Regions from separate parts of the Paraburkholderia sp. BL10I2N1 genome, predicted to be linked through region 1. Evidence: predicted binding sites of a transcription regulator. Region 1 holds the regulator's gene; the other holds the start of a gene.

What was found. The regulator FNR, encoded in region 1, switches genes on or off when oxygen is low (the NO sensors DNR and NnrR bind a similar motif). The targets are predictions, from matches to a motif close to TTGATNNNNATCAA.
Region 2: B0G77_RS22330 (universal stress protein) is a predicted target of FNR. The motif match lies at 3,338-3,351, and genes of this name have one in related genera.

The regions. Positions count from the first base shown of each region.
Region 1 covers NZ_SNWA01000002.1:2,422,632-2,432,461, reverse strand. Annotated here, with positions in the region: partial or broken gene B0G77_RS33190 (response regulator transcription factor) at 1-100, shown strand, start outside; partial or broken gene B0G77_RS33185 (hypothetical protein) at 388-813, shown strand; gene fnr (fumarate/nitrate reduction transcriptional regulator Fnr) at 1,213-1,944, shown strand; gene B0G77_RS33175 (nitroreductase) at 2,476-3,405, shown strand; gene B0G77_RS33165 (cytochrome C) at 3,682-4,023, shown strand; gene B0G77_RS33160 (DUF3564 family protein) at 4,080-4,454, shown strand; partial or broken gene B0G77_RS44810 (hypothetical protein) at 4,499-4,938, shown strand; partial or broken gene B0G77_RS33150 (ABC transporter permease) at 5,013-5,383, opposite strand; gene B0G77_RS33145 (DUF2964 family protein) at 5,433-5,624, opposite strand; gene B0G77_RS45630 (universal stress protein) at 5,749-6,576, opposite strand; gene B0G77_RS33135 (potassium channel family protein) at 6,899-7,729, opposite strand; gene B0G77_RS33130 (CBS domain-containing protein) at 8,185-8,880, opposite strand; gene B0G77_RS33125 (FAD-dependent oxidoreductase) at 9,381-9,830, shown strand, end outside.
Region 2 covers NZ_SNWA01000002.1:94,657-104,486, reverse strand. Annotated here, with positions in the region: partial or broken gene B0G77_RS44425 (alcohol dehydrogenase) at 103-249, opposite strand; gene B0G77_RS22345 (beta-ketoacyl-ACP reductase) at 300-1,043, opposite strand; gene B0G77_RS22340 (hypothetical protein) at 1,033-1,560, opposite strand; partial or broken gene B0G77_RS22335 (universal stress protein) at 1,773-2,612, shown strand; gene B0G77_RS22330 (universal stress protein) at 2,768-3,241, opposite strand; partial or broken gene B0G77_RS22325 (alcohol dehydrogenase) at 3,509-3,691, opposite strand; gene B0G77_RS22320 (DUF1488 domain-containing protein) at 3,804-4,079, opposite strand; gene B0G77_RS22315 (cytochrome C) at 4,470-4,775, shown strand; gene B0G77_RS22310 (DUF3564 family protein) at 4,870-5,172, shown strand; gene B0G77_RS45570 (universal stress protein) at 5,268-6,113, opposite strand; gene B0G77_RS22300 (LysR family transcriptional regulator) at 6,470-7,378, opposite strand; gene B0G77_RS22295 (hypothetical protein) at 7,443-7,688, opposite strand; gene B0G77_RS22290 (EAL domain-containing protein) at 8,067-9,830, shown strand, end outside.

The sequences.
Region 1 (9,830 bases):
ACAAGACGCGCATCCTTGAAAAGATGCAGATGCCGCACGAAGCCGCGCTTGTGCGCTACGCGCTGCGACACAGCTTTTTGGTGACGAGGACGAGATCTGACCGGGGCGCCGTTCTGCTTCCGTTTTCTGCGACACGGAGAAGTGGCACACACCCGCCTGATTCGACAGAGGTCATGGCAAGGTTCTTACGCTTCATGCTGCATGCAGGTCAGCCTTCGTTTGTAAAAGCGCCCTGCCGCACGTCAGAAATTCCCTACTTCACATCAGCAGATCCTACGCGATTCTCCGTGAACGCTAATTTCGCATGACCTGCGCGTCGACAATACTGAAATCGACAGCCAGCCAGATTCGATGTCAATGGCCGGTAGACAACGCGGGAGACACCTCATGCGCCCTGTTCATTTTCTCACCAGGCAGGAAATCTTCGACCACGTAGTCGAACACCTTTTTGATCAGCGGCGCGCTGCGTTGCTCCCGAAGGGCGGCGCAGCATATCGGTGATCGTGCGGTGGGTGTCCGACTGGCAGCTTTACCCGTCCTGCCGACTACACCTCTTCGATGGAGGGGGTGCCGGTCCGGTACCTGATCGGGCCGGCACTCGGTCACCCCGCTGATATGGACGCCGGAATTACCGCGCTGCGCAAGGCGCTGTTGCGGACGAGGATCAACGTCTACGACGAATCTACCGTGACTCTGTTGAGCTGCCTGCAAAACGTCGATGACTTGTTCGGCGTCTGTGAATGGCACGACAGACTGCTGTCGATTGCCAGGGAATATGGATTGAGCGCCGAATTAATCCGTCGCGCGGCATAACTATCCGTGGTTTCAGAGGGTCGGGCTCGTCGTCGCGTAGGATTTTCCCTACACGTCTTCCGCGACGCCTACCTGAACTTCATACACGGACGATTTAATTTTGAGACAACACCGACCATACTGAAACGCATGACTTGCGACACAACCGATGCAACGCAGAAGGTCTTTCTGGTCGAAGACTCGCTCGCCATCCGGCACCGGATGATTTCGCGAAGCCTGCATGGCGATCAGAGCGCACGACATCTTCGACAAGACCAGCGAGTTCCTGCTGGCCCGCGACACGATCAAGAAATTTGCGCGCAAGCGGGCTCGCATGCGCCACTCAGGAAAGAGGAGCACATCATGTCTGACGTTGCCCAATACCCCGTCGCCGCGCCAGTTGTCCGGATCGCGCCGCCCATGCCGCGCGCCCTCAATGGAACGTCCTCTGCAACTGCGGTAAATCGGCCGACCTCGCGCTGCTCCAGTTGCGCCATGCGCGCCGTCTGCCTGCCGCAGGGCCTCTCGCCCCTTGACCTTCAGCGCCTCGACGCGATCATCTGCTCGACGCGCATGGTCAGGCAGGGAGAGGCGCTCTATCGCACGGGCGATGCTTTCCAGAGCATGTATGCGGTGCGTGCAGGGTCGTTCAAGACCGTCGTCATGCATCGCGACGGACGCGAGCAGGTGACCGGCTTTCATCTCGCGGGCGACGCACTCGGTCTGGATGGCGTGAGCACAGGCCATCACAGCTTCGATGCGATTGCCATCGAAGACAGCAACGTCTGCATCATCCCGTTTCACCTGCTCGAATCGTTGTGCCGGGAGGTCAAGGGAATCCAGCAGCACGTGCACCGGATGATGAGCAGCGAGATCGTCCGGGAATCCGTCCTGATGCTGCTGCTGGGCACGATGTCGGCCGAGCAGCGTGTCGCGGCCTTCCTGCTCAATCTTTCGACCCGGCTCAGGGCTCGCGGCTACTCGTCGGCGGAGTTCAACCTGCGGATGACGCGCGAGGAAATCGGCAGCTACCTCGGCATGAAACTCGAAACCGTCAGCCGCATGTTCTCGAAATTCCAGCGTGAGGGGCTGGTCGATGCGCGCGGCAAACAGATTCGCATCCTCAACCCTGACGGACTGGAGCGTGTCTGACCGGATGCGCCCTGTCACAAACGGCGACATGAGGTGGCAAGATGCGGAGCGTTCAGATGCGCTATCCGGACGACGGGACGGCCGCCCGTTTTTGCGTCACCTCAGCAACGTTCCCCTGGACGGCGCCGGATCGGATAATTCCATCTCGCCTGGCAGCGCCGGGCTGCCATCGAATACCATCGCACGCATCGCTCGTCTTACGTCGCCGGTTGACCTGCACAGAACTGGATCCCTCACCACCGGCGCGACAATGAGTGCGGTCGCGTGCAGTCGCAGGCGCCGATTTCAGCGCGAGACGGACGCCGTGCCTTGACCTGGGTCAGGTGTGTCGTGCCTCAATCTGACAGGATAAACCGGTTACCTGAAACTGATCGGCCTGGCTCTCAAGAGCGATCTGTCACAGGGTAGTCCGTCACGCGGGAGGCTTGAATGAAAACAACGCCCTACATGGCAGCATGATCCGTATCGGAACAGCAACTCGATCCACACGCCAGCCTTGAAGAGAAGCTGCGCTTTGCGTTGCGGTACGCCGTGCTCGCGCCGTCCAGCCACAATACGCAACCTTGGCATTTCATCGTCGACGGCGACGCTATCACGCTGTGTGCCGACCGCCTGCGCGCCCTGTCTGTCGTTGATCCGTTCGACCGCGAACTGATCATCAGCTGCGGCGCAGCGCTTTTCAATCTGCGCGCCGCATTGAGTCACCTGGGGCTTGCCTATGCCATCACTTTGTTCCCGTCGTCCGCCGATCCGGATGTCCTCGCGCATCTGAAGATCGTGCCCGACGGACATTGTGACGCCACGCTGGCGCCGCTATTCGAGGCGATTGCCAGGCGCGTCACCAACCGTGCGGCATTCTCCAGTGAACCCGTGTCGCCCGACGTCCAGCAAAGGCTGCGCGAAGCTGGCATGGCCGAGGGTGCCGACGTCATCTGCATCGATGCGGTGGGCGAGCGCGAGCGTATCGCCGAGCTCATCGCCGAAGCAGACCTCGTGCAGTTCCACGACCCACGCTTTCGACGTGAACTGGCGAGCTGGATTCACTCAAGCCGCCGCGAGGATGGTATGCCGGCGCTGTCGGCCGGCCTTCACGTGCTTCAGGACGTCGCGGCGCCGTTGGTCGCGCTGGCGATTCGCACGTTCGACCTGGGTGACGGAATGGCGGCGACGCACCGGTCGCTGGTTACGGGTTCGCCGCTCTTTCTGTGCCTTGCAACGGGCGTCGATGACGCGCCCGCGTGGCTGGCAGTCGGCCAGGCACTGGAGCGTGTGCTGCTGACAGCAGTTATTGAGGGATTGAGCGCCTCATATCTCAATCAACCGATCGAAGTCGATACCTTGCGCGACAGGCTACTCGCAACACCCGGTCTCGACACGATGCCACAACTGCTTCTGCGTATCGGTCGAGGAACGCCGGTGGAACATTCGCCACGCCGCCCGTTGGCGACCGTGATGTCGTAACGATGTGACCTGCTGGATGTTTATCCTGATCCGACGCCTCCCGCCCAGGCGCAATCTCCCACGCAAAAGCTGAAAAACCGCCATGCAGACGTACGGGCTTGCCGTCGGCTTTTTTCATCGTCTGCCTGACCACATGTTCGATCCTGGTCCGGTGCGCATCAAATGCGGTCAGCAGATCGCTCCTCCTCGCGCACAACAGTCTCATTGACATGTGTCAACGACACGGATCACGACTCCCGTACACTCGGTTCAAGACCTGTTCGGGGAGTGTGTTTCATGAACGCCCTTCAAAGCACCTGCGTCAACTTCGGTATCGTTAGCCTGCTCGTCGCGGCGAGCAACACGGTGCTGGCTCAATCTGAACCGTCGGCGCTGATTGACCAGCACCATTGCATGTTCTGCCACACCAATGACGCCCCTTTTCTTGCGCCCTCCTTCCAGCAGATCTCCGAACGCTATCGCAAGGCGCCGAACGCACGGGTCATGCTCGAAAACAAGCTGCGGCTCGGTGGCAAGGCCCATTGGGGCGATATCGCGATGCCCCTGCCGGCCGATCGCGGCGGACCGATAACGCCCGAGGACGCCCACACACTGATCATATGGGTACTGAGTCAATAACATCCTTGCCGCAGAGCAGAGTCATCGTGTGCAGCCCAAAGCGACTGGAGAACATCATGCGCATTACGGTCCATCTCGATACGTTTGACAGGGTCCATCCCTGCGCATATGCCATTCTCTGGCTCGATGACAAGACTCACAAATGGTCCCGCGAGGGTCACTTCGGCCTTGAGCTTCCCGAATGGGGCACCTGGTCGACCGACTCCGGCAACACGTTGATTCGCGCCCCGCACGACATGCGCTCCCTATGCATGCTCGACGGACTGGACATGCGCGGCGCAAGCGGACCATTCGAGGGCGAAACGGGCGCCGCGCACTGGCGCGGCGACGAAGGTCTGCTGCGCGCGGAGGGGCACTGGCATGTGCAGTGCATCGATCACGATCCGGCCGACGCTGAACATAGCGTATTTGCGGACGATGACCTCGGATAACCCACGCCAATCGTCCACACTTTCTGTCAAAGTGGGTTGATATTATGAGTCTGACTGTCAACCTTGACGGAGTCCGGCACGCGTACGGTCTCTGTTTCGTGCGCGCACCGTGGGCGTATTTCACCCGCCTGCCACTCCACCATCAATGCGGCGACCGCTGGGACCTGTCACCCTACGAAACGCACGCCGGTGAGCCATACGACGACAGCGCCGACCAGATCCTGAAGGTTGCTTTCGACGGACCGCTCTTCACCCCGACAAGGGCCGTGACGGCCAGGCATTCAGCGCCCTCGAGATCAATCGCGGCGATGTGCCGTGGCTGCGCACCGAAAGCTTCGTCGGCGGCCCACCTATTCATATCCCGGCCGGTGCGACGCTTGACTCGTTTCTGGAATCCGTTGAACTGTCGGGTGGGCACGTATTCGCTCCGCTGGGCTGGGGCGATCTGGCGCTTGCGCCGTGGCTTCGCAACGTTGGATCTTGATGTACGGATGACCCGAATTGCAGAGGTGCCGTATTGGTCGCCCCAAGGTCATCCCAGCATCCGTTTCTCGCCACTACGCCGCGATGGTCATTCAACTCGAAGTCCGTGCCGAGCGTCGGATTGTGCAGCTTAACGAATTCCGTGTCGTCGATCACGATGAAGCCGTTTTCGGCGTAGATGTCCTCGATGCGCCCTGTTTCATCTTCGGCCAGCCGAACAGGCTTGCGTCGTCGAGCCCAATGATGGTCACTGCCTGATAGGTGCCGTCGCGCAGCTTGACAAGCGCGGCACCTGAATAAAGCGGCACTGCATATTTGACGCCGTCGATGCTGCGCACCGCATCGAGCACATAGTCCGACATGCCGATGCTGCTGGCAATCGTCTGCACCGCCGGATCCATCACCCAGATGAGCAGCTTGAACGCGAGACGGAGAATGCCGTTCATGGCTTCAGTTTGCCAAAGGAAATGCGCGCGCGGCTTGCGCGGCGCGAACTCATGGCCGGTCCGTGGGCCGCGGATTGAGCATGAACGCAAGGCACGCCACACCAATGCCAGCGATGATCACGCCGTACCGCGTCAGACTATCCAAGTCGAACAGCAGGCCGCGAATCGCAGTCACCATCCCGCCCAGCGAGACAAATACGGCAACAGCTGCTATGACGATCCTGTGTTCCGCGCGTATCATGGTTTTCTCCTTTTCGGCGCTGCGGAACGCGCCGTATGCCGTGAGGAGAAGACTGAACTCGCGCCCCCGGATTCCATTTGACATAGGTCAGCCGTCGCACACGCTCCCGCCGCGCCCGTTCCATTTAAAGTGCTTGTCGTCCTTCCCGCACCAGCAGTACGGGGCACGTCGAAAATCTGACAAAGCGCTCGGCGACGCTACCGATCACCATTCGCCGGATGCGGCGCCGGCCGTGCGTGCCAAGCACGACGAGGTCTGCCCCGATACGTTCCAGCGTGCGTTGCAGACAACTGGCAACGTCCTCGGAGAGTCCCTCAGTCTCGACGATCTCTGCGTCGCCGGCGACGTCGTGCTGCGCCATCTGCGCGCGTGCATCTGCAAGTACGCGCTCGCCGTCGCTACGCATCGCCCTCGTCAACGCGAGCGGGTCATATTCGCCCGCATAGGCAAACGTCGTGGAACTCTCCAGCACATAAACTGCAGTGATCTTCCCCTGCGACACGGATGCCATACTAATGGCTTCCGCAAGCGCGCGCTTCGAGGATTCGCTACCATCCACTGCAACCAGCATATGGTCATACATGACGGTCTGCTCCATGTGATTAAAACGACCAGAAAAAACGCTCTGCGATATTCGCATATCCGGCGCGGGTGAGATTCCGGATCGCCCGATCCTCTGTTCGACAAGCCTGACCGCAGCGTCGAACGCCATGCGCAATGCGACATCGGAATCCTCGGCCAGGGAATGTTCGACGGGGATAAGATCGTTCGTGCGCGTGACCAGAATGAGGCGCACTTCGTACTGGCGATGCCCGGACCCCGCAGCGGTCGCTTCGATCGCCAGGTGGCAACCAGAGATATGCTTCGCGAAGCGCTCGAGCCGCACGAACTGCGCGCCCGCCTCAGCTTCGATTTGCGTCGACCCGGCAAACCCCAGATACGCTATCTGCATGCCGACTCCCATCAATCACCTCTCAGAAGCGTCCCGCCTCAAATCATCAAATTCCGAACTCGCCCGAGTACGCTTCACAACGCCCCTTGCGGCGTTATCCACCGGATGGACGGCGGCGGCACAACGCCAGGACCGAGCCGTTCATGAAACGCCGTCTGCCGGGCAAACCACCTCGCGGCGCGCAAATGAGCCAGCGTTCGCTGCAACAACCTGTCAAATCATCATCGGCGCATTTCTGTCTCGATTGTTGACGTGCGTCAAAAGCTGCGCGCTCGCGTAGCGGGCGCAGTATGAAAGGACGTTATTTCACTCTGCACGCTGTTCAGTCCGCCACATTGCGGTGATCCTTGTCAACGGACGAGCCACGTCGAATACCTGCTTCGCGCAGGTCGTGCACGTCCTTTCGCAGGGCGGCTATCTCGCTGTGGAGGTGTCTGATGTCGCGGTGCATTTCGCGCCGCAGCGCCTTCTCTTCCTGGCCCACAAACATGGCTGCGATGCTCGCAAACACCAGCGACAACATGCCATATCCAAGCAGCACAACGAAGGCGGCAAAAATGCGGGATGCCGGGGTCGTTGGTGCAATGTCCCCGTATCCAACCGTCGCACTGCTCTCGAATGCAAGCCACACACCCTCCGCATAGCTATGCACGCGCGGCTCCAGCCAGTAGAACACCGCCCCGGAGGCTGGGAGTAGAACCGCGGCGGCAACGAAGAGCCACAGCAATCGATTAGGCGAAAGAAAGTCACGTAATGAAAACACGATTCGCATTGCCACGACGCCCATGAAGGCTATTCGTAGCACCCACTCCAGCGGCGGCCACGGTGTGATGCCCCATGTAGCGCTTGCCGCTGCTCCAACCAGGATGAGGGCATCGAAACGGTTGCGGCGAAGAAATCGCCCTCGTTCGCGACTCAGATACGTTATCCACGCAAGCAGGCTCGCAAAACCCATAAACATGCACAGATATAAGGCTCGTCCCAGTTCGAACAGGAAAGACGAGCCAGCGGTGAGCTGCATGTAGAACGCTGGAATCGCAAGCAGGCTAAACGCGAACAGGACCCAGCGAAGCCAGCGCCACGCACGCACTGTTGCGGGATTGTCGTGCGAATCCACGCCGTCCAGCCCTGCATTGAGAAAGCTGCCGTCCATTTCCTGAGTTGCGCTGAGGCGGTGACAGATGTGATCCGGGAAGCGACATCATCACTGAGTTTCAGGGTGCGTGCCGCGACGAAACTTCACGTTGGTTCATCGTATGAGAACCGCACACGCGATCTTTGACCTGGATCACGAAAGGACGACGACGCCGGCCAGGCGCCTTATGAGGCCTGCGAAGATACGATTCGTGACAGGGGTTTCCGCACGGCCACCCAACGTGCGCCAGGGCAACGTGTATCCGGCCGAGCGCGTTTCGCGCTGCTGGCATGGCAAAGCGGCCGGCCGGCCGAGCTCCATTTGCGCGCGCCCGCCTGATTTCGCCTGACGGTGGCGATTTCGCGGCAATGATCAGGCTGCGCGACGAAGTATGTCGTGCGATCCTGGTGCCCTCCAGAAGGGAGCCAGGTCCGTGCCCGTAGCTGCCGGCAGTCTCCGTGCTGCGACAATGCCTATAAGCCCGAGACGAACACCGGATAAGACTCGGTGTGATCTTCGACGCGCTTCACCCCAGGCGTGGCCTCTGCTGCAACAAGCACGGCCTTTACCGCGTCTACTGACTGAAACATGCCCCACAGGTGAACAACACCGTCCCTGACGACAATGTTGCGTCCAGCGAAGGCCCAGCTGCGACCAGCCAGCTCGCCCATCAGCATCGCCCGTATCTCGCGGTCGTTGGGTGCCGCATCGAGCGTCGCAGGCTCTTCCACCATACTGGCCAATACCTGGACGAGATTGGCACGGGTCACGATACCCACGAGCGTCCCTTGCCGTTTTACCGGAACGCGTTTGATGCGCCTCGTTTCCATAAGATCGGCAACCTTTCCTAGCGGTGTCGTTTCGTCAACGGAAACGACATCCGTAATCATCACGTCAGCCACCCTCAAACCGTGTGATTTCACGTACTCGCTAGCGTCACGGTTCAACGAGAACAGATCGAGCCACCCGCGGCGCTGAGGCTTGTCGGTATCAAGCTCTGTGCGATGAATCAGATCGCCTTCGCTGATCATGCCGACGATATGTCCCGCCGCGTCGACAACCGGAGCACCGCTGATTCTCTGCTCCACAAACACTTTCGCGACTTCGCGCACCGTCATTTCAGGTTTGACTGATATGACGGGCGTGCTCATTACATCCAAAGCATCCATGACCACTCCTTTTCACTCATGTTAGGAAATCCCTCAGCCTGACGACGAACGGCATCATGCGATGCAAACACTGACGTGTCGCCAGCCCTCTTCAGTTTCGATTCAGAATTATGTGTTCCGGACCCACCAGAACCGTGGGGGGTCACTACACAAGCTTCTGCGACCGAACAGGGGCGGTAACAAACGCCGGGCCGAATAGCGGTTCATACGCTCTTCAGACTATATGCAGAACGCCCTGCACCGTTTGACGTGGGTCAATTCTGGCGTCGGACGACCACGGTCCGAAAATGCCGCCTCAACCGGCTCTGTCCTGTGCGGCTCTTCATCTCGCGTCGTTTGGTGTTGCGCGAGGCCCTGGTGTCGAACATTCAGTTTTTGTCTGCCTGTCGAACTTGATGCAGATCAACGGACGTGGCGATCCGGCGCCCTAGCCTTCAAGTGTCCGCATCGACAGTCTCGCTACAACGAGGCTTGCCCTGAAACCAGAGTCCGAGGCACGAATGTCACAACACGAGGATATCCGGCACGCGATCGTTATTGGCTCAGGTATCGGCGGGCTTGCCTGCGCGGCCGCCCTCGCGAGAAGCGGGAAAGCCGTACTTGTGCTAGAGCAGCAGCACACGGCGGGCGGTCTCACCCAGACGTTCAGCCGTTACGGTTTTCAATGGGATGTGGGCCTTCATTACCTGGGTGAGATGGGGCCGGACGGTGACGCCCGCGCGGTCATCGACTGGCTTACCGGCGGAACCATGGTGTTCGCGCCGATGGGCACGGTCTACGACATCATTCACTTCCCCGGCGATTTCGAGGTTCGGTTCGCACGTCCGCAGGCCGCGCTACAACATGAACTCAAAGCGAAATTTCCGGACTCCGCCAATGACATCGATGCTTTTTTTTTCCGCGCTGATCGAAGCGGTTCACGCAGGCAAAGCCCTTTTTACGCAAAGAGC
Region 2 (9,830 bases), 2.3 Mb from region 1:
GCGTTTGCGGCAAGAGGTACTCTTTGACTGTCGTATCCCGTTTCGATCCTGAGGTTGACCGGGAAGGCCACACGCGTAACCGGCACGGCGCGGCGTCTCCGGCACCTGGATTACGACCTTCAACGCATGCGTATCCGCCGCGCGACCGAACGCATCGTAAGCGCTCCCCATTTCTTCCAGATGAAAGCGATGAGTGATCAGTTGCGTCGGATCAAGCCGGCCGGAACGGACCGTCTTCAGCATCGACGGCTCGCGCGCCACCTTGCCGGGGGACGCCACATCGACGATCTCATGCCTCATTACATATGCATGCCGCCGTTGATCGCAAAATCCGCGCCGGTGATGAATCCAGCGTCATCGGAACAAAGAAACGCGATCAGCGCGGCGATCTCGTCGGGCTGGCCGAGCCTGCCGACCGGAATCTGCGGCAGGATCTTCTTTTCCATGACGTCCTTCGGAACCGATTCAACCATCGACGTCGCCAGATAGCCGGGCGAGACCGTATTGACGGTCACACCATATTTCGCCACCTCGAGCGCCAGCGACTTCGTCATGCCATGGATGCCCGCCTTCGCGGCCGAATAGTTCGTCTGGCCGAACGCGCCGCGCGAACCATTCACCGACCCGATGTTGACGACCCGCCCGAAATGCCGCTCGATCATGCCGCCGATAAACGGCTTGGTCATGTTGAACAGCGCGTCCAGATCGGTGCGCAGAACGGCGTCCCAGTCGCTCTTCGTCATCTTGACGAAGGTCGAGTCGCGCGTGATGCCCGCGTTATTGATCAGCACATCGACGGCGCCGAAATCGTCCAGCACCTGCCGCGCGCCGCGCTCGCATGACCCGAAGTCCGTCACATCGATTTCGAAAGACCGGAAGTGGCGGCCGGCCTCGCGTTCGTGCGTGAGCCACGTCGCTATGTGGTCGTTGCGTGGTGAATGCGACATCGCGACAGTCATGCCGGCATCGTGCAGCCGGCGGCTGATGGCGGCGCCGAGTCCGCCCATGCCGCCCGTGACAAAAGCAACGCGTCTAGCCGACATGCTGCTCCCCCTTCTTCGCCCGCCCGCCCTCTGCGGCTGTCTGGGTCGGTTCGGCACCCTTGTTGCCTTCCGGCATCGCGCCCGGGGTCGTGCCCGTAATCGCCTGCTCGAAACGCTCCATCCACTCCCGTATCGGTGTGCCGGCCCCACTTACGTCGGCCGCCTTCTGGCACTGCGTGGTCCAGGCCGACTGCCAGCTTTGCAGCGCCTCACGCATCTCGTCGCCGAACGCGGTCTGGTTACGCACCGCGGAGCCCAGCGCCTCCTGCCAGATGCTGGTGCTGGCCGTCAGGTAATCCTGCCACATCGACTGGCACGCAGCGTTGTATTCGTTCAGGTCTTTGGATCGGCTCGAGGCTTCCTGCAGTTTCCTGATCGCAGCGAGGTCACGATTGATCCGCTGCGTCTGGAACGCGCACGCATCGCGGCGGCCCTCCAGCCCGAAGGTGACCATCCGTAGCGCCAGGTCGAGATTCGCGCGATAGATATCGAATGAAGTGTTGAGTTCAGTCGCCATGATGAGCTCCTTTCAACGGCGAGAAAGTCGCGGGGTTCCGACAACAGCAGTTCCTGACCAGTGTAGTCCAACCTTGGCCCGGCTCATTGACTTCCATCAAGCAGCGTTCCGCCAGCGGGCGGTTGATCTGTGTCAAGCCTTGCAACTGCGGTCCTCATAGACTCCAGATGACGTCGATTCCCATCATCCTGTTCATTACCGGAGTTGCCGCAATGAGCTACAAAAGCATCGCTGTTCATCTCGACACAAGTCGGTGTGCCCATCCGCGACTCGAATTCGCCCTGCAGATCGCAAAGCGCTTCGACGCGCATCTCACAGGGATATTCGCGGTCTTCACGCCCGATCCGCGCTCGTTCTATGTCATGGCGGGCACGGCTGCGTAGTACCCCGATCACGAAAGCCAGCGGCATGAGCGCCGCGCCGCGATCGAGCGCCTGTTTCGCGCCGAAACCGCGCGCGCAAAGATCGAGGCCGACTGGATCAGCACGGACGACTTCGCCAACGTCGCGGTTCCGCGCCTCGCGCGTTGCGCCGATCTCATCGTTGCCGGCCAGGACGACCCGGACGATCCCGACGCTTATGTCGGTGAGCATTTCCCCGAAGACCTGGTGATGTCGACCGGGCGTCCTGTGCTGGCCGTGCCATATACGGGCAGCTTTACGTCGACGGGCGCGCGCGTAACAGTGGCGTGGGACGGCAGCCGCGAAGCCACGCGTGCTGTCCACGACGCGCTACCGCTCATGAAGCACGCGAAACAGACGACGATCCTCACGGTCAACGGTGCGAAAGACGAGCGGCCCGGCAGCCGGATTCCTGGCACCGATATCGCGGCGGTCGTGGCGCGCCATGGGATCAAGGTCGAAGTCAGGGACATCACCGTGGCGCCGGACGCATCGATCGGCGAGGCCCTGCTGTCGCACGTGGCCGACGACGGAAGCGACCTGCTGGTGATGGGCGCGTACGGTCACGCCCGGTGGCAGGAACGGGTGATGGGCGGCGCGACCCGCAAAGTGCTGCAGTCGATGACCGTGCCGGTGCTGATGTCGCACTAGCTCCGCCGCAGGCACGCCGCCAAAGGGAGGCTTTGCGCGGAGCAAATCCCCGTGCAATTTCTGGCGCCCGGCTTCCGGGCGTTTCTTTTGCCAGCTTTTAATCCTGAGCCACCGGCAGGCAAGGCGAGCTTGACCGTCCTCTCTCGCCCAACCCCTTACAGGCCGGAAGGAATGTACTCGGCATCCGGATCGTGCCGCACCAGCAATACAGGCACCTCAGTCATCCGCACCAATGATTCCGCAACGCTCCCCAGCAGCATCCGGCGCCAGCCGCGCCGGCCATGCGTACCGATCACGATCAGGTCGGCCTCGCATTCGTCGGCCGCACGGCTCAGCACGCTGGCGACGTCTTCGCCCCAGGCGTCGACCGCGCGGGCGACGCCTTTCACGCGAGCCTGCCTGAAGCGTTCTTCCGCTTGTTCGAGCGCCGCCGTGGCTGCCTCGCTCGCCGCTGTGGTGGGCGGCTCGTCGACGAAACCGGCACCCACGTCCACGAGTTTCGCCGCATGCTGCACGACGCAAACAGCCGTCACCGTGGCGTCCGTCACCTGCGCCAGCTTCACGGCCTCGTCGAGCGCGCGCTGCGCGGATTCACTGCCGTCGATCGCGGTGAAGATTCGTTTGTACATGACCGCCTCCTGGGCTTACGCCCGCTCCTGTTGTTAGCGCGGATTCCAGCGCCGCATAAGGGAATTCTAGTCTGCGAGACGTCGAACGCCACAGGGTTGACCAGGATCAAGGCGGGCCACCCGTTCTGCACGGAAGCCGGCGAAATAGCGGGAAGCCAGACGAAAGGGCGACCCTCCCGCGCGCACGTTATATGCTTATACGCATTGGCAGGCCAGACCTAGCGAGGCAGAGTCAGACGAAAGCAGATCCGCGCCGAACCGCCACGGCGCACGGGTTATCGCTGCCGTGGGTACGACGTGCCGCTCGCCCCACAAAAATGCGTATGGAAACGACAGAATGTCGCTCATGTGAATTCCGCCGCACACGACGATGCCGCCCTTCGCCTCCGCCTTGAGCGCAACGGGCACCAGCGCGCCCACCGGGGCGAGGAGCAGCGCGGCGTCGAGTTGCCGTCGAATACCATCGCACGCATCGTTCACCTCCTGAACGGCCTGCCTTAACGGTTTGTCCGCACGCCAGAAAGGCGCTGCGCCAGCGTCCGCGGCCACCGACCTGGAAGATTCACTGGCAGAACCTGAAAAACCCGCTATGCAGAAGCACCGGCTTGCCTTCGACTTCCTTCAACATCCGCTCAGCCGAATGTTCGATTGCGGACCGGTGTGCTTCGAACGCGCTGAGCAGATCGTCCTCACGCAGCGACGCCGCGCCGAAATGATCTTCAAGCGCCTCTGCCGTCACGGCGCATTGAACCCGCTTGCCGTCCACCACAGCCGTAAAGGCAACCACCAGATCCCTCGCGCAATACTCTGGCATTTCCGGCGGAAAATGAATATGCATGACACTCGCCTCGCGCTATGCGTGGCCCTGTGACGCGGCAGCGGTTCGGCCCGGACACCGGCACGCTGCATGGCGAGGCCGCCGTCGCCACGCGCGACGTGCGCCTTCATACAGCATAGCCCGCCTGTGCTGCACTGCAAGACGTGGTACCGGGGCACGCTTGACCGGGATCAATCGCTCCTCGGCGCCAGATGATCTTGTGCCTGTCATGGGGTGCGCAGAGGGTCAGTTTCGGCCCGCAAGCGGCGCCCGCGCTGGCAGTAGGTGCATCCAGGTCGATCGCGTTGACATGGATCAACGACGCAATACACGCCGCCCGTACACTGAACGAAAACCTGTCCGGGAGTGTGTTTCGTGAGGGTCCTTCAAAGCACGTACGTCGCTTTCAGCATCGTCGGGTTGCTCGTCACCGCGAGCAACCCGGCGCCTGCTCAAACTGAACCAGCGGCGCTGATCGACAGTCATCGCTGCATGTTCTGCCACACGACCGACTCCCCGTTCCTCGCCCCGTCGTTCCAGCAGATCGCCGAGCGCTATCGCAAGGTGCCCAATGCGCGCCTCATGCTCGAAAACAAGCTGAGGCTCGGCGGCAAGGCGCATTGGGGCGACACGGCGATGCCGCTTCCCGCCGACCGCGGCGGCCCGATTACGCCTGAAGACACCCATACGCTGATCGTGTGGGTTCTGAGTCAGTGACATCACGGCCGCAGCCTGCCTGCGGGCACGGCAACTGGAGCAAGACCATGCGCATTACCGTTCATCTCGCGCGTACGCCATCCTCTGGGTGGATGTGGAGGCACATAAATGGTCCCGCGAGGGTCATGTCGGACTCGATCTGCCCGAATGGGGCGCGTGGATCGTGGACCACGGCAACACGTTCATCTGCGCGCCACACGACACGCGCCCCCTGTGCATACTCGACGGACTGGACATGAGCGGCCAGCATGGCCCATTCGAAGGTGAAACGGGGACGGCTGACTGGTGCGGCAACCAGGGGCCCGTGCACGAACAGGGACACTGGCACGTGCAATGCGTCGATCCGGACGCTGCCGTAGCGGAACACGGCGTGTTCGCGGACGACGACGTCGCATAACCGGCCCTGCCTGCAAAAAGGACGGCGTTTGACGCCAGGACTCAACGAGGTGTCTGCGCGTCAATGTCAACACGGTCCGGGGACTCTGTTTTGTCTCAAAGTGCCGGCTGCACTTCACGCACCAGCAGGACGGGGCACGTCGAGAACCTGACGAAACGCTCAGCGACGCTGCCAATCACCATGCGCCGCACGCCCCGCCTGCCATGCGTGCCGAGCACGACGAGATCGGCGCCGACACGTTGCGCCTCGCGCCGCAGGCAACTGGCGACGTCCTCGGAAAGACCGTCGGTCTCCACAACCTGCGCCGTACCCGCCACGCCCTGCCCGGCCATCAGCTTGCGAGCCTCCTCGAGCACCCGCTCGCCGTCGATCCGCAACGCCCTCGTCAAGGCAAGCGGGTCAAACTCGCCCGCATAGGCGAACGTCGTGGAGCTGTCCACGACGTAGACCGCCGTAACCTTGCCGTGCGCGAGCTGCGCCATGCGAATGGCTTCGCCCAGGGCGCGTTTCGAAGATTCGCTGCAGTCCAGTGCAACCAGGATATGTTCGTACATGTTGGTCTCCCCACGTTGGGTCAGACTAGCCAGCCGATCCGAAGATGCATCGCGGGACACGGGTCTGGCGGGCCTGTTCAGTGTGTCTGCCAGTCCGCCATCCGCGGACGGCTGTTCGAGCCATCGCACCGCTGCATCGAAGGCCGCGCGCAGCGCGACGCGCGGGTCCTCATCTGTGCAATGCTCGACCGGAATCAGATCATTCCCGCGCGTAATCAGGTCGAGCCTTGCATCGTAAAGACGGTTTCCCGAGCGGAAGCCACACGCTTCGATCGCGAGATGACAGCCCGAGATGAGCTTTCCGAAGCGCTCGAGGCGTACGAACTGCGCGCCGGCTTCGGCTTCGAGCTGGTTGGACCCGGCGAACCCGAGGTAGACAATCTGCATGCCGACGCCCATCGGTCACCTCGAACAAGTGTGCTGCTGCAAATCTCCCGACCGGCGTTGCCCGCGCGACGTAAAGGCCTGTGACGCCACACACCCTATGAATCGCCGGAAGCACCGACAGGCCCTGGCTGCGTTCGTTGGCTGCGATCGTTCGTCTGGGCGGTGGGCGCAATTGCGCTGCGCGCACGACGAAGGTGAAGCGCCTTCCCCGAAGAAAGCTTGCCGACGACGACGTCTCGCCAACCCGGGCCCGTAGCGTCATGATCGGTGCTTTCGCGCGCAACGACTTGACCTGCATCAAAGGCGGTTCGACTCGTGCCAACGCCGTGCGCAGGCTGGGAGATCGCGCCTGTCGCTCAGAGGCTCAGATCGGGATTGCGATGCGCCAGTTCGGTCACCCAATCGGTGAACGCGCGTACGCGCGAGCTCAGATGGCGGCGGTGCGGATAAACAATCGACAACGGAGTGGGCGGGGCGTGATAAGTCGTCAGGATTTCCGTCAATTCGCCGCGCGCGATCAGGTCGGCCACCATGAACCGCGACGGCTGGATGATGCCAAACCCATGCACGCCCGCTGAGATATAGACCGTCCCGTCGTTCACGGCGAGCGCGCCATCCAGCGATATCCTCACGATCTCGCCATTCACGTCGAATTCGAACGGAAACGTCTTGCCTGAGCGTGCGGACACGTAGTTGATCGCACGATGCTGCTTGAGGTCTTCGAGCGTGGCTGGCGTGCCGTGCTCTTCCAGATAGGCAGGCGACGCGCACGTGGTGATCCGCGCGCTGCCGATGCGACGCGCGACGAGGCTCGACTCTTCGAGCGCGCCCATCCGGATCACGCAGTCGACCCCGTCCTGAATCAGGTCGATGTTCCGGTCGGCCAGCCCCAGCCGCACGTCGATATGCGGATAGGTGCGGTAGAACTCGTCCAGCGCGGGCAGCAGCAGCGTTCTCGCGAGCGTGCCCGAGGTATCGACGCGAACCGTCCCGGTCGGGTTCTGCCGCTTGTTCGACAGCGACGACTCTGCATCCGCGAGTTCCGCGAGGACCCGGATGCAGCGTTCATAGTAAAGCGCGCCGTCTTCGGTGACGCTGACCTGCCGCGTAGTCCGGTTCAACAGGCGGACGCCCAGTTGTTGCTCAAGGCCCTGAATCAGCGTGCTCACCGATCCGCGAGGCAGGTCGAGCAGTTCCGCGGCTTTCGAAAAGCTGTTCGTCTCGACTACGCGTGTGAAAACTTCAATCGCCTGCAGGCGGTCCATACAGGTGTTCTCCCCAGGTGTTCCCCGTTAGTCATGTCTGAAGCTGAAGCGTGCGGACGTGACGCTATAACAGGTTGTAGCGACTGCGCAAATCGTTGATGACCTTCGAAGCGGCCGGCATGACGATCTCCCTGACGTTCGCACTCTTGCTGTCGCCATGCAGATAGTCGATGTCCCAGTTGCAGCCCCCTTCGTCTTCGATATGTTCCTGGATGGCGGTAGGACTCCAGCCGGTCGTATCCGGATTGTCCGCGAGTGCCCGTGAAACGATCTGCATCAACTCCTGCTCAGTTCTGAGTTCACGCGTCATGTCGACCTCCGTCGCAATGTGCGCAGGACCGCCGCGCCTTCGGGCGGGGCGCCGGTCGGGCGAGCCCCAGCAATTCCACGGGTTCACGGACCGAGCGGCGCAGTCATCCGGGCCCATCCCATCTTACGCCTGGTTTTTTTGCGGCCACGCCGGCGACGCGACGGCCGCTTTCAGCGCGTTGATCAGATCCAGCAGCCCATATCGCCGGGCCGCAGCGAATGCACCACACACAATATGCGCCCGGTCCAGGCCAATGGACTCGGGTCGATGTTCGCACAGCCCCGCGCCCCGGCGGGGCCGCCCCTTCAAGTTCCCGTGAGAACTGCCGATATAGCACGGTGACACTAAACTCATCCGGGAACGCACAAGGGTTGGCTGATGGGGAACTCATTGCGGTCATCCAGCAGGTCGGGCGAACTGTCCATTGACGGTTCGATCCGTGAGGCGCAGGGCGCCAGCAACGGTCGCCCATGGGCGTGGTATCGGGCCGGCGAGCAGCTCGATCTTGCCAGCACGAGTGACACGCCGCTCGACTGGCCCGACACTCTCGCGGAAGACGCACTCGCTGCGATGTGCGCCTCGCGTGGCTGGTGCGCATGGCCGACCGGCCGGGGCGAAACGGTGCTCGGCTGGCTGCTCGCGCCGGCCGGATACGCAGGTGACGAAACCCTGGCGGAACTCGCCCGCGTCATCGGCGAGCGAGTTCAGGCCCACGCGCTCGCCCGCGCGCAGAACGTGCAGCGCGTGCTGTACGACATCGCCTACCTCGCCAGTTCGATCCGGGAGCGGGCGGCCTTTCTGCATGCCATTCACGAACGTCTCGGCACGCTGATCGACGCCGAAAACTTCTATCTGGCGCTTTTCGATCGCGCGAAAGGAGTCGTCAACTTCCCCTATTACGTCGACGTGATCGACACGGAATCCGTGGACACCGATCACGCCCACCTGGTCGATCCCGCCAGGTTATCGCTCACCGGTTACGTGCTGACGACCGGTCAGCCGCTCCTGATCGATGCTGCAGGCATTGCACAAGCCGAAGAAAACGGGGTCTTTTTCTGCGTCGGCCCTCGCCCCGAGTTCTGGATGGGAGCGCCGCTGAAAAACGCGTCGGACGAAGTATTCGGCATGGTGACGATGCAGGTCTACGACGTCTCGCGAATTTACAGCGCCGAAGATCGGGCGCTCTTTCTGGTCGTGGCGCGCCACGTGGCGATGGCGCTCGACCGGATCCTGCATCGCGTCGATCTGGAAAAGCAGGTCGCGCTGCGCACGGCCGAGCTGTCGCAGCTCAACGACACCCTGCGCGAAGAGATCGCCGAGCGCAAACGCGCCGAGCATCTGCAGGCGACGCTCTTCAAGATCGCAGAACTGTCGAGCCAGCCAGTGGAAATCGGTGAATTTTTCCGCAGCCTGCACAAGATTGTCGCCGGTTTGCTGTATGCGCTTAACTTCTACGTCGCGTTCTTCGATCCGTTCACTGAAGAAGTTTCGTTTCCCTATTACATCGACGAATTGATCAGACACATACCGTCGGCGCGGCGCGGCAAGCGGGGCCTGACCGAATACGTGATCCGCCGGCGCGCTCCGTGCCTTTTCACGACGGACGATGCGCTCCGGCTCGTCGCCCGCGGGGAAATCGATCTGGAAAGCGAGAACATCCGCATGCGTTCGTGGCTGGGCGTGCCGCTCTTCGACGCCGACGTCATACGCGGCGTGCTGGTCGTGCAAAGCTATCAGGAGCACATCCGCTACGACGCGCGCGATCAGGACCTGCTGACCTTCGTCTCCCGGCATATCGACACCGCACTCGCGCGCCGCCGCGCAGCGGACGCGCAGCACGCGGCCAATCTCGAGCTCGAAGCGCGCGTCCAGGCGCGCACCCGCGAGCTCGATAACGCCAACGCGCGTCTTCTGCACGAGAACGCCCACGACGCGCTAACCGGGCTGCCAAACCGGGCGCACCTGCGTCAGCGGCTCGAAGCCGCGTGGGACGACCATTGCTGCCACGGCAAAAGCCTGTCTGTCCTCTTCATCGATCTCGACCGCTTCAAGGTGGTCAACGACAGTCTCGGCCACCATCTCGGCGACGTGCTGCTCGTGCAGGTCGCCGAACGGCTTCGCAGCTGCGTGCGCCACGACGAC